DNA from 3 places in the Saccharopolyspora griseoalba genome. Region 3 is predicted to be linked to each of the others. Evidence: riboswitches for the same ligand, from Rfam matches in the RefSeq annotation. Region 3 holds a riboswitch; each other region holds the start of a gene.

Region 1 (3,266 bases), on a different contig from region 3:
GGCCTCCGCCGGCTCGTCGCCCTCGGGCTGCGCAGCGGGTTCGCCCTCGTCGGCACCCGCGGCGGCGGCCGCTTCGGCCTCCAGCCGGAGGGCTTCGCGCCGGTCCGCCACGTAGAACGGCGCCGCGGCGAGCACCGGCACGAGCATGCCCAGCAACACGATCAAGATGGAAGTGCCCAATGCCCCGAACTCCGTCCAAATAGGAGTGGATCTAACCTGGATCTTTCGCCGCTTAACGAGCGTCGCGCCCAGCAAATCGGCGAACGCCCCCGGCATTGTTATCCAGAAGATATCGTGAGGCGAATCACAACTCGCACCGTGCTGTCCACACTACACAACGTGTCCAGTTGATCACCCGTCCGGGAGATCAGCAATCACGCTGCGCGCACGAAAGTCCTTACCGGTCGCGGAATTCCGCGGTCGGCCAGCTCTCCCTGCGCCACGCGCTGTCCCAGAACATCCACTCGTACTCGGTTCCGCGCAGGAAGGCCTCGTGCATCCGCTCCCTGGTGGACTCGTCGGAGTTCGCGGCGACCTTGTCCACCAGATCGCGCGCGGCGAGCACTCCCCGGGCGAACTCGTCGTCGGCGTAGGTCTTGATCCACGCCTCGTACGGGTGCCCCTCGGCCCCGCCCGTGGCTTCCAGGATCGCCGTGCCCACGTGCTGGTAGACCCAGAAGCAGGGCAGGATCGCCGCCAGCAGCACCGGGTAGGACTCGGTGAGCGCGCAGGCCCGCAGGTACGAGGTGTAGGCCAGGCAGGTCGGCGAGGTCTCGACACCGGCGATCTCCGCGTCGGTGAGCCCGAACTCCTCGACGTAACCGGCGTGCAACCGCCGCTCCTCCAGCAGCGCGGCGTTCGCCGCGGCCGCCAGGAACGCCGCGTCGTCGGCGTCGTCGGAGCGGGTCGCGGCCGCCGAGAGCGCCTGCGCGAAGCCGACCAGGTAGCGGGCGTCCTGCACGATGTAGAAGGCGAAGACCTCGCGGGAGAGGCTGCCATCGGTCAGCGCCTCGTTGAACGGCAGCTTCAGGATCGCCTCCCGCAAGCGCGCGGTGCGCGCCCAGGCCTCGGCGCAGAACCCATCGGCTGGCGGATCGGGCAACTCGCTCATCAAAACCCCTCGGAGTTCGGTGGTTGCGACTCCACCGGGAACGATCCCGGCAAAGCGGACATCGGGCCGCGCGGCTCCGGGAGGAACCGCGCAGCGGGGTGGCTCACCACCAGGTGTGGAAGTGATGGACCGGGCCGTGGCCCCGGCCCACCTCGAGGCGCTCCGAGGCCCGGAGCGCCTCGGTCAGGTAGAGCTTGGCCTCGCGGACGGCTTCCGGCCAGCCGGAGCGCTGCGGGCGCAGCGCGGCGATGGCCGCCGACAGCGTGCAGCCGGTCCCGTGATCGTTGGTGGTCTCGACCCGCTCGCTGCCCAGGAACTCGGAGACCCCGTCGCCGTGCAGCAGGTCCACGCTGTCGCCGCCGTCGAAGTGACCGCCCTTGAGCAGCACCTGCTTGGCGCCCAGCGCGGAGAGCCGCTCGGCCTGGGCCGGCATCTGCTCGACGTCGGTGATCTCGGGCTCGCCGAGCAGGTCGGCTGCCTCCGGCAGGTTCGGGGTGATCAGGTCCACGCGCGGCAGCAGCTGCTCGCGCAGCGCCCCCACGGCCTCCGGGGCCAGCAGCCGGTCACCGCTCTTGGCCACCATGACCGGGTCGAGCACCACGTGCCGCGGCGAGTAGCGGTCCAGCACCTCGACCACCGCGCGGATGATCTCGGCGTTGGCCAGCATGCCGATCTTGACCGCGTCCACCCGCACGTCGTCGAGCAGGGTGACCAGCTGATCGGTGACGAAGTCGGGCGCGACCTCCTGCACCCGGACCACCCCGGTGGTGGTCTGGGCGACCAGCGCGGTGATCACCGACATGCCGTAGGCGCCGTTGGCCGAGAACGCCTTGAGGTCGGCCTGGATGCCGGCACCTCCGCTGGGGTCGGTTCCGGCGATGGACAACACGTTGGGTGCCATGGCGATGACGTCCCTCCGCTAGTGCGAGCTAGGTCAGGTTCAACGGGTCTGTTCTCAGCCCGGACCTGCCGGGCACCCCGCGTCACTGCCCCCAACCTAGCAATCGGCGACAAGCCCCCGGGACACGCCGCCGAACCGCGGAGGGCGACCGAACTCACACCGCATCACACCCGTAGGCAGGCAAGGGTTCCCTCCGACACGGATTAACCTGGAGGGGATGGAAACCACGACCGATGCTCCGAGCTTCGCCCGCTCACGCCGCCAGCGTCCCGAAGAGGACCCGGCGCAGATCTGGGCCCCGCTGGCGGACCTGACCGAGGCGGCCGCAGCGGCGGCCGGATCGGGAACGGTGGCGATCACCCGCGGGTTCGACCGCAACAGCCGTCTGCGCGCCAAGGCGCTGCGCGACCTGCTGGCCAAACGCGAGGTCCCCGCCATCGAGATCACGCCGGCCCCGGGCAGCGACCGCCTGGTCGAGGGTGTCCCGGTCGCCGTCGTGGTCAACCTGATCGGCGCCGGTTCCTGGCAGCCCTACCGCCTGGCCGCCCAGCTGAAGGTGGAGATCCTCACCCCCAAGCCGGGCGAGAACCCGGCCGCCGCGGCCACCCGCGACGTCATCGCGGTGGTCGGCGACTCCGGCGCGCGGGGCGTGGCGCTCTCGCACGTCGCGGTGCGCGCCGAGGAGCCGTCCGAGGCCAAGCTGACCCTGACCTACGACGGCACCGAGCAGACCGTCGCCGGCGGCTGGCTGAGCGCCACCGTCCAGGGCGACCAGCTGCAGGTCCAGTTCGGCGGCAACGAGCTGCCGGAGCGCTCGGTGAGCACCGCCGAGCTGCGGGTCGACGCGTCCGACGCGCTGCACCGCCTGGTCCGCGACGAGCTGCCGATCGCCGACTTCGAGGGCGCGGTCACCTTCACCGCCGAGAGCAGCGGTCTGCGGGTCCGTCCGGTCTGACCGCGTGGTCCGGTCGGGGCACCCCGGCTAACGGCTCGGCCGCGAGGGCGATTCCCACGGTGGGGATCGCCCTCGCGGCGTTTTCGGGGCCCGGCCGGACGCCCGCCTGCCCGCCGCGCGATTCGTCTCCGATCAAATCGCGCAACCCGCCGTCATGCGCCCGGCCCCGGCTCGTCCCTAGATCGAGAGCAACGCGCGATCAGCGCGCTCGCGCAACGGCACGAGGAGGCTGGGGAACAGTGGGGACCAACGAGTGGCACGTCAGCTGCCGGGACGTCGCGGGCAGGCGGCGGGACATG
Region 2 (3,266 bases), on a different contig from region 3:
GACCGCGGTGGCCAGCAGGACCGCGGAGCAGCCGAGCTCCATGGCCTGCGCGGCGTCCGACGCGGTGCCGATCCCGGCGTCGAGGATGATCGGCACCGAAGCTCGGGAGACGATCATCTCGATGTTGTGCGGGTTGCGGATGCCCAGGCCGGTGCCGATCGGCGAGCCCAGCGGCATCACCGCCGCGCAGCCGACCTCCTCCAGCTTGAGCGCCAGAGCGGGGTCGTCGTTGGTGTAGGCGAGCACGACGAAGCCCTGGTCGACCAGCTGCTCGGCGGCGTCGAGCAGCTCCACCGGATCGGGCAGCAGGGTGTCCTCGTCGGCGACGACCTCCAGCTTGATCCAGTTGGTCTCCAGCGCCTCGCGGGCCAGCTGGGCGGTCAGCACCGCCTCGGCCGCGGTGCGGCAGCCCGCGGTGTTCGGCAGCGGCTCGATGCCGTGCCTGCGCAGCAGGTCGAACACGCCCGTGCCGCCCTCCGCGTCGACGCGGCGCATGGCCACCGTCGTCAGCTCGGTACCGGAGGCCAGCAGCGCGCGCTCCAGGATCGAGAGGTTCGCGGCCCCTCCGGTCCCGGTGATCAGGCGGGAGCCGAACTTCCGGTCGGCGATCACCAGTGGGTCGTCCATGCTCATCCTCCTTGGACCGCGGTGAGGACCTCGATCGTGGCGCCGGGTTCGAGGGCGGTGTCCGGCCAGGACGCGCGCGGCACGACCGCGCCGTCGACGGCCACCGCGACCCCGCGTTCCGCGACGCCGAAGTCGTCCAGCACCGACGCCAGCGTGGCGTCGGCACCGACCTCCTTGGCGTCGCCGTTGATGACGACGTTCACTGCTGTCCTCCGAATCGACTCGGATCGGTTGCCTTGATCAGCGCGTCCGGTTCCTCGCCGCGCAGCATCGCGAGCACGGCGCGCACCGTGACCGGGGTGAGCAGGAAGCCTCCGCGGTGGTGGCCGGTCGCGGCCAGCACCCCCGGTTCCAGCTCGCCGATGATCGGCAGGTTGTCCTCGGTGCTCGGGCGCAGGCCCGCGGTTGCTTCGACCAGCTCGTACTCGGCGATGCCCGGCATCACGGTCTCGGCGTCGCCGAGCAAATCGCGCACGCCGCCGACGGTGACCTCGGTGTCGAAGCCGACCTCGTGCTGGGTGGCGCCGAGGACCAGTCCGCCGTCCGCGCGCGGCACCAGGTAGGTCGGGCGGCCGTGCACCGGGCCGCGCACGGTGCGCACCGGCGGCGGCAGCGCGGTGCCGCGCCTGCGCAGCCGCAGGATCTCGCCCTTGACCGGGCGGATGCGCTCGGCCAGCGCGGGGTGCAGCGTCCCGGAGCGCGCACCGGCGGAGATGATCGCGAGATCGCACTCCACCGCCGAATCGGCGAGGTCCACCGCACCCGGGCGGACGCGGGTGGCCGCCTCCGCGACGAACTCCGCTCCGGCCGCGGCGGCCGCGGCCCGCAGCGCTTCCAGGGCGACGCGGTTGTCCACCGCGAGGTCGCCGGGCACGTCCAGACCGCCGCGCACGGCGGGCCCCAGCGAGGGTTCGAGCTTGCGGAGCTCGCGGCCGGTCAGCCGGGTCACGCTGCGGCCCAGGTCGGCCAGGTGACCGGCGACGCCGTCGAGCTCCCCGCGATCGGCGGTGTCCACGCCGATCATCAGCGTGCCCTCGCGGCGCAGGCCGGACTCCCGGCCCGCGGCGCGCGCCAGCTCGTCGGCGAACTCCGGCCAGAGCTCCAGCGACGCCGAGCCCAGCTCCAGCAGCTCCTCCTCGCCGGGCCAGGCCTCGGCCAGCGGTGCGAGCATCCCGCCCGCCACGTGCGAGGCGCCCGATGCCGGTGCGGGGTCGATCAGCCGCACCCGGTACCCGGCCGCGGCCGCCTTCCAGGCGATGGAAAGGCCGATCACTCCGCCGCCCACGACGGCGACGTGCTCGATTCGCTGCAACAACACTCCACGCTCCCTGCGCCGGCATGACCCGGTTCAGGTTCGACGGTCGGGGCCTCGTGCCCCCTCTCAGCCCGGTAGCCGGGCTCCCGTGCTCACCGCCCACCACGGTACCCCGCCGCAGATCACCCGTCATCGACCAGCCCGTCCCAGCAGAACCCGGAACCTCCATCGCGCAACCCAACACGCCGCCACCCCCATCCCCCGATCCACCGAACCTCCGAATTCCCTCGAATTCGACCGGCGGAATGGAAGGCAATTCGGGGGACGGAATCACCTCCCATTCCGCCCGCGGGGTGGTGGGCGTTGGGAGGGAAGGATGCGGGTGGGGCGGCTAGGGTTGGGGCATGCCTGGAATGGACGGGGTTGGGATCCGGAGCCGGCTCAACGAGGCGCGGCTGTACCTGTGCACCGATGCGCGCTCGGAGCGCGGTGATCTGGCGGAGTTCGCCGACGCCGCGCTCGCCGGCGGGGTGGACATCATCCAGCTGCGGGACAAGGGCCCGAGCGGAGCTCCCCTGGAGGCCCGGCACGAGCTGGCCGCCCTGGAGGTGCTGGCCGACGCCTGCGTCCGGCACGGCGCGCTGCTGGCGGTCAACGACCGGGCCGACGTGGCGCTGGCCGCGGAGGCCGACGTGCTGCACCTCGGCCAGGACGACCTGCCGGTCGAGCACGCGCGCCGGGTGATCGGCGAGGAGGTCGTGGTCGGCCGCTCGACGCACGACGTGGCGCAGGCCGACTCCGCCGCGACCGAACCGCGCGTGGACTACTTCTGCACCGGCCCGACCTGGACCACCCCCACCAAGCCGGGCCGGGAGGCCGCGGGGCTGGACCTGGTGCGGCACGCCGCCGAGCACGGCGGGCACGGCCGCCCGTGGTTCGCCATCGGCGGCATCGACGCGACCAACCTCGACGAGGTCGTGGCGGCGGGCGCCGAGCGCATCGTGGTCGTCCGGGCCATCACCGAAGCCGAGGACCCGCGCGCGGCCGCCGCCGCGCTGCGCGAGCGCCTGAGCTGATCGCGGACGCGGAGCGGCCCCCGGAAGCGAGTTCCGGGGGCCGCTCGCGTCGCACCGCTCTCGACGCCCGGGGCGGCCGGAGGCCGCTACCCGGCGGGACGAGCGCGGAGATCGGTCATTGGGTGACGAGGTTGACGCCGTAGGCGCTGAGGGCCTCGTTGACCGGCTGGAAGTAGGTGGTGCCGCCGCGGGTGCAGTCGCCGGAGCCACCGGAGGTCATGCCCTGGGCCTGGTCGCCCGAGATGAACGAGCCGCCGGAGTCGCCGGGCTCGGCGCAGACGTCGGTCTGGGTCAGGCCCGAGACGGTG
Region 3 (3,266 bases):
GAAGGAGGTCAGCGCCGCGCTCATCCACGTCGGCACGGTGAAGCCGATGGCTTCGCGCACGCCGGTCCAGAAGGTCGTCCAGCCGCCGAGCTCGCCCGGGTTGATCACCTGGAAGGTCGCGAAGCCGAGGAACCAGGCGAACAGCATCCCCCAGCGCGACGGGGCCTCGGCCGAGACGTCCCACTCGCGGGCGCGGGAGCTGCCGAAGTAGTCGACGGCCAGCACGCCGAACATCGGCACGAACACCGAACCGATCAGCAGCAGGAAGTTGGAGAACTGCTCGATGTCGATGGTCAGCGCGCCGATGGTGCTGACCGCGCCGACGATCAGGCTCAGCACCCGGCGATCGGTGCTGGGCCGCAGGTTCTGGATGGACACCGCGGTCGAGTAGGTGTCGGCGAAGGACTGGTCGACCTCGCGCAGCACCAGCACCGCGAAGAAGATCACGCCCAGCGGCACCGCCAGCAGCGGGTCGAAGGCCTCGTCGCCGTTCCAGCCCACCAGCGCCAGGCCGAGCAGGCCCAGCAGGTAGCACGCGATCTGGGTGACCGAGTAGCCCGCGGTGGCCGCGGCGAACGCGCCCTTGGCCGAGCGCGCGTGCCGCGAGTAGTCCGAGGCGACCGGCAACCAGGACACCGCCACGGCCAGCGCGGCGTCCGCGCCGGGCCAGAAACCGGCCCAGGAGCCCTCGTGCATCGCGGGCAGCGGGTGCCGCAGCAGCTGCGCGAAGAAGTAGACCATCGCGATCAGCACGGCGACGCTGACGTAGCGGCGCAGGATGCGCAGCGCGCCGAGCGGGCGCAGCGTCAGGGCCGTGGTGATCGCCCCGCCGATGAGCACGTAGAGCCAGTGCGGGCCACCGCCGAAGAGCGCCTCGGCGCCCTGCGCGATGACCAGCAGCTCGAACATGCCCCAACCGACCAGCTGCAGGATGTTGAGCACCGTCGGCACGTAGGAGAGTCGGGTGCCGAACAGGCCGCGCAGCAGCATCATCGCGGGCGCCCCGGTGCGCGCGCCCGGGATGGCGGCGATGCCGACCATGATGCTGCCCAGCACCGTGCCCACCACGGTCGCGGTGACCGCGGCGGCGAACGACAGCTGCGGCACGCCCGCGGGGGCGAGCACCGCGAGCGCGCCGGAGAAGCCCAGCAGGCTCACGCCCAGGTTGCCCCAGAAGGCCGCCTGGTCGAGCACTCCCAGGGTCTTCGGCGCCGGTTCGTTCAGGGTGTGCGGAACTTCGGAACGTTCGACGTCGACCGCCATCAACAGCTCCCTACGCCGGCATTATCCGGACAGGTTCTGCGGTCGGTGGCGCGGTTTCCTGCCACCCTCTCAGCCCGATCCGCTCGAGCTCCCGCGTCGGTAAGTCGCGCACACCCTACCCGAACGGGTGAGCGTGCGGGGCGGGGGCGGGCACCGGTGGTCCTTACCACTCCGAACACGACTTCGGGACCCCGGATGACCACCGGAAATCTCTCGCCGTCGAGGGATGGGAACGATTCGTTCGCACGGCTAGAGTCCGCAGCGGAGCACGACGAGCAGAGGAAAGCACCATGCACCAGATCCGCGAGCGGATGACCGCCCGTGGCCGATGAGCTGAACGTCCAACTCGCCTACGGCGAGCGAGGCCTGTCCGTTCGGTTGCCCGCCGAGCGCACCACCGTCGTCCAGCCGCGGTTCCGCCCCGGCGCGCCGGACCAGCGCGCCGTGCTGCGCGCGGCGCTGCGCGAACCGACCGCCGGTCCCCCGCTGCGCGAGCGGGTCCGGCCGGGGCAGACCGTGGCGGTGTCGTTGTGCGACAGCACCCGGCCGCAGCCGCGGCACCTGATGATCCCGGCGCTGCTGGAGGAGCTCCAGGACGTCGTGCGGCTCGAGGACGTGGTCCTGCTGGTGGCCACCGGCACGCACCGGGCCAACACCGACGCGGAGGTCCGCGAGATGCTCGGCGACGAGGTCGTCGAGCAGGTCCGGGTGGTCAACCACGACGCGCGCGACGAGTCCTCGCTGGTGTGGCGCGGAGTCCACGGCGACGGCGTGCCGGTCTGGCTCAACCGCGAGTGGGTCGAGGCCGACGTGCGCATCACCACCGGCTTCGTCGAACCGCACTTCTTCGCCGGGTTCAGCGGCGGGCCGAAGCTGGTCGCCCCCGGGCTGGCCGGGCTGGAGACCGTGCTGACGCTGCACGACGCGGCGCGCATCGCGCACCCCGACGCGACCTGGGGGCTCACCGAGGGCAACCCGGTGCACGACGACGTGCGCGCGATCGCCGCGGGAACCGGGGTCGACTTCGCCTTCGACGTCATCCTCAACCGCGAGCACGAGATCATCGAGGCCTTCGGCGGCGACCTGCTGCCGATGCACCGGGCCGCCTGCGCGGCGGCGCAGCGGCTGGCCATGCAGCAGGTGCCCGAGACCTTCGACGTCGTGGTCACCACCAACTCCGGCTATCCGCTGGACCAGAACCTCTACCAGGCGGTCAAGGGGATGTCGGCGGCGGCGAAGGTGGTCAAGCCGGGCGGGTTGATCGTCTGCGCGGCCGAGTGCCGCGACGGGTTCCCCGACCACGGATCGTTCCGCGAGGTGCTGGCCTCGGCGGACTCGCCGCAGGCGCTGCTCGCCGACATCGAGGCCCGCGAGCACGCCGTGCCCGACCAGTGGCAGGTGCAGATCCAGGCCAAGATCCAGAGCAAGGCGCGGGTGGCGGTGCACAGCGATCACCTCGACCCCGAGCAGCTGCGCAGCGCGCACCTCGAGCACTGCCCCGACGTCGCGGCCGCGGTGCGGGCCGAGGGCCCGGAGGCGCGGGTGTGCGCGCTGCCGGAAGGACCGCAGACCATCCCGCACCTGTAGTGGAGAGGAGTGAGCCGTGAGCGGATTGGATCGGCTGCGCGCGCGCATCGCCGAGGAGGAGGCCCTGGTGGTCGCGTTCTCCGGCGGCGTGGACTCGGCGCTGCTGGCCGGGGTGGCCCACGAGGTGCTGGGTTCGCGGATGCTGGCGATCACCGCGGTGTCGCCGAGCCTGGCCTCCGACGAGCGCGAGCAGGCCAAGGAGTTCGCCCGCGAGCGCGGCATCCCGCACGTGGAGGTCTGCACCGACGAGGCCGAGCGCCCGGAGTACGCGGCCAACGACGGCGACCGCTGCTTCCACTGCAAGTCCGCGCTCTTCGACGCCGCGGAACCGCTGGCGGCGGCCATGGGCGCCCGCGTGGCGCTCGGCACCAACCTCGACGACCTCGGCGATCACCGCCCGGGCCAGCGAGCCGCCG

What was found. Region 3 has a riboswitch for thiamine pyrophosphate ahead of ACFQRI_RS01370 (purine-cytosine permease family protein). Riboswitches for the same ligand answer to the same signal wherever they lie in the genome.
Region 1: linked by a shared signal. The riboswitch ahead of thiD (bifunctional hydroxymethylpyrimidine kinase/phosphomethylpyrimidine kinase) and the one ahead of ACFQRI_RS01370 (purine-cytosine permease family protein) in region 3 are both predicted to bind thiamine pyrophosphate.
Region 2: linked by a shared signal. The riboswitch ahead of thiO (glycine oxidase ThiO) and the one ahead of ACFQRI_RS01370 (purine-cytosine permease family protein) in region 3 are both predicted to bind thiamine pyrophosphate.

What each region holds. Positions count from the first base shown of each region.
Region 1 is NZ_JBHTCJ010000005.1:366,334-369,599, forward strand. It holds gene ACFQRI_RS12815 (hypothetical protein) at 1-180, opposite strand, end outside; gene tenA (thiaminase II) at 398-1,111, opposite strand; gene thiD (bifunctional hydroxymethylpyrimidine kinase/phosphomethylpyrimidine kinase) at 1,215-2,012, opposite strand; TPP riboswitch at 2,006-2,102, opposite strand; gene ACFQRI_RS12830 (hypothetical protein) at 2,230-2,967, shown strand; gene ACFQRI_RS12835 (hypothetical protein) at 3,207-3,266, shown strand, end outside.
Region 2 is NZ_JBHTCJ010000003.1:142,239-145,504, reverse strand. It holds gene thiG (thiazole synthase) at 1-627, opposite strand, end outside; gene thiS (sulfur carrier protein ThiS) at 630-830, opposite strand; gene thiO (glycine oxidase ThiO) at 827-1,939, opposite strand; TPP riboswitch at 1,936-2,042, opposite strand; gene thiE (thiamine phosphate synthase) at 2,287-2,958, shown strand; gene ACFQRI_RS07185 (S1 family peptidase) at 3,074-3,266, opposite strand, start outside.
Region 3 is NZ_JBHTCJ010000001.1:288,408-291,673, reverse strand. It holds gene ACFQRI_RS01370 (purine-cytosine permease family protein) at 1-1,263, opposite strand, end outside; TPP riboswitch at 1,254-1,368, opposite strand; gene larA (nickel-dependent lactate racemase) at 1,585-2,850, shown strand; gene larE (ATP-dependent sacrificial sulfur transferase LarE) at 2,867-3,266, shown strand, end outside.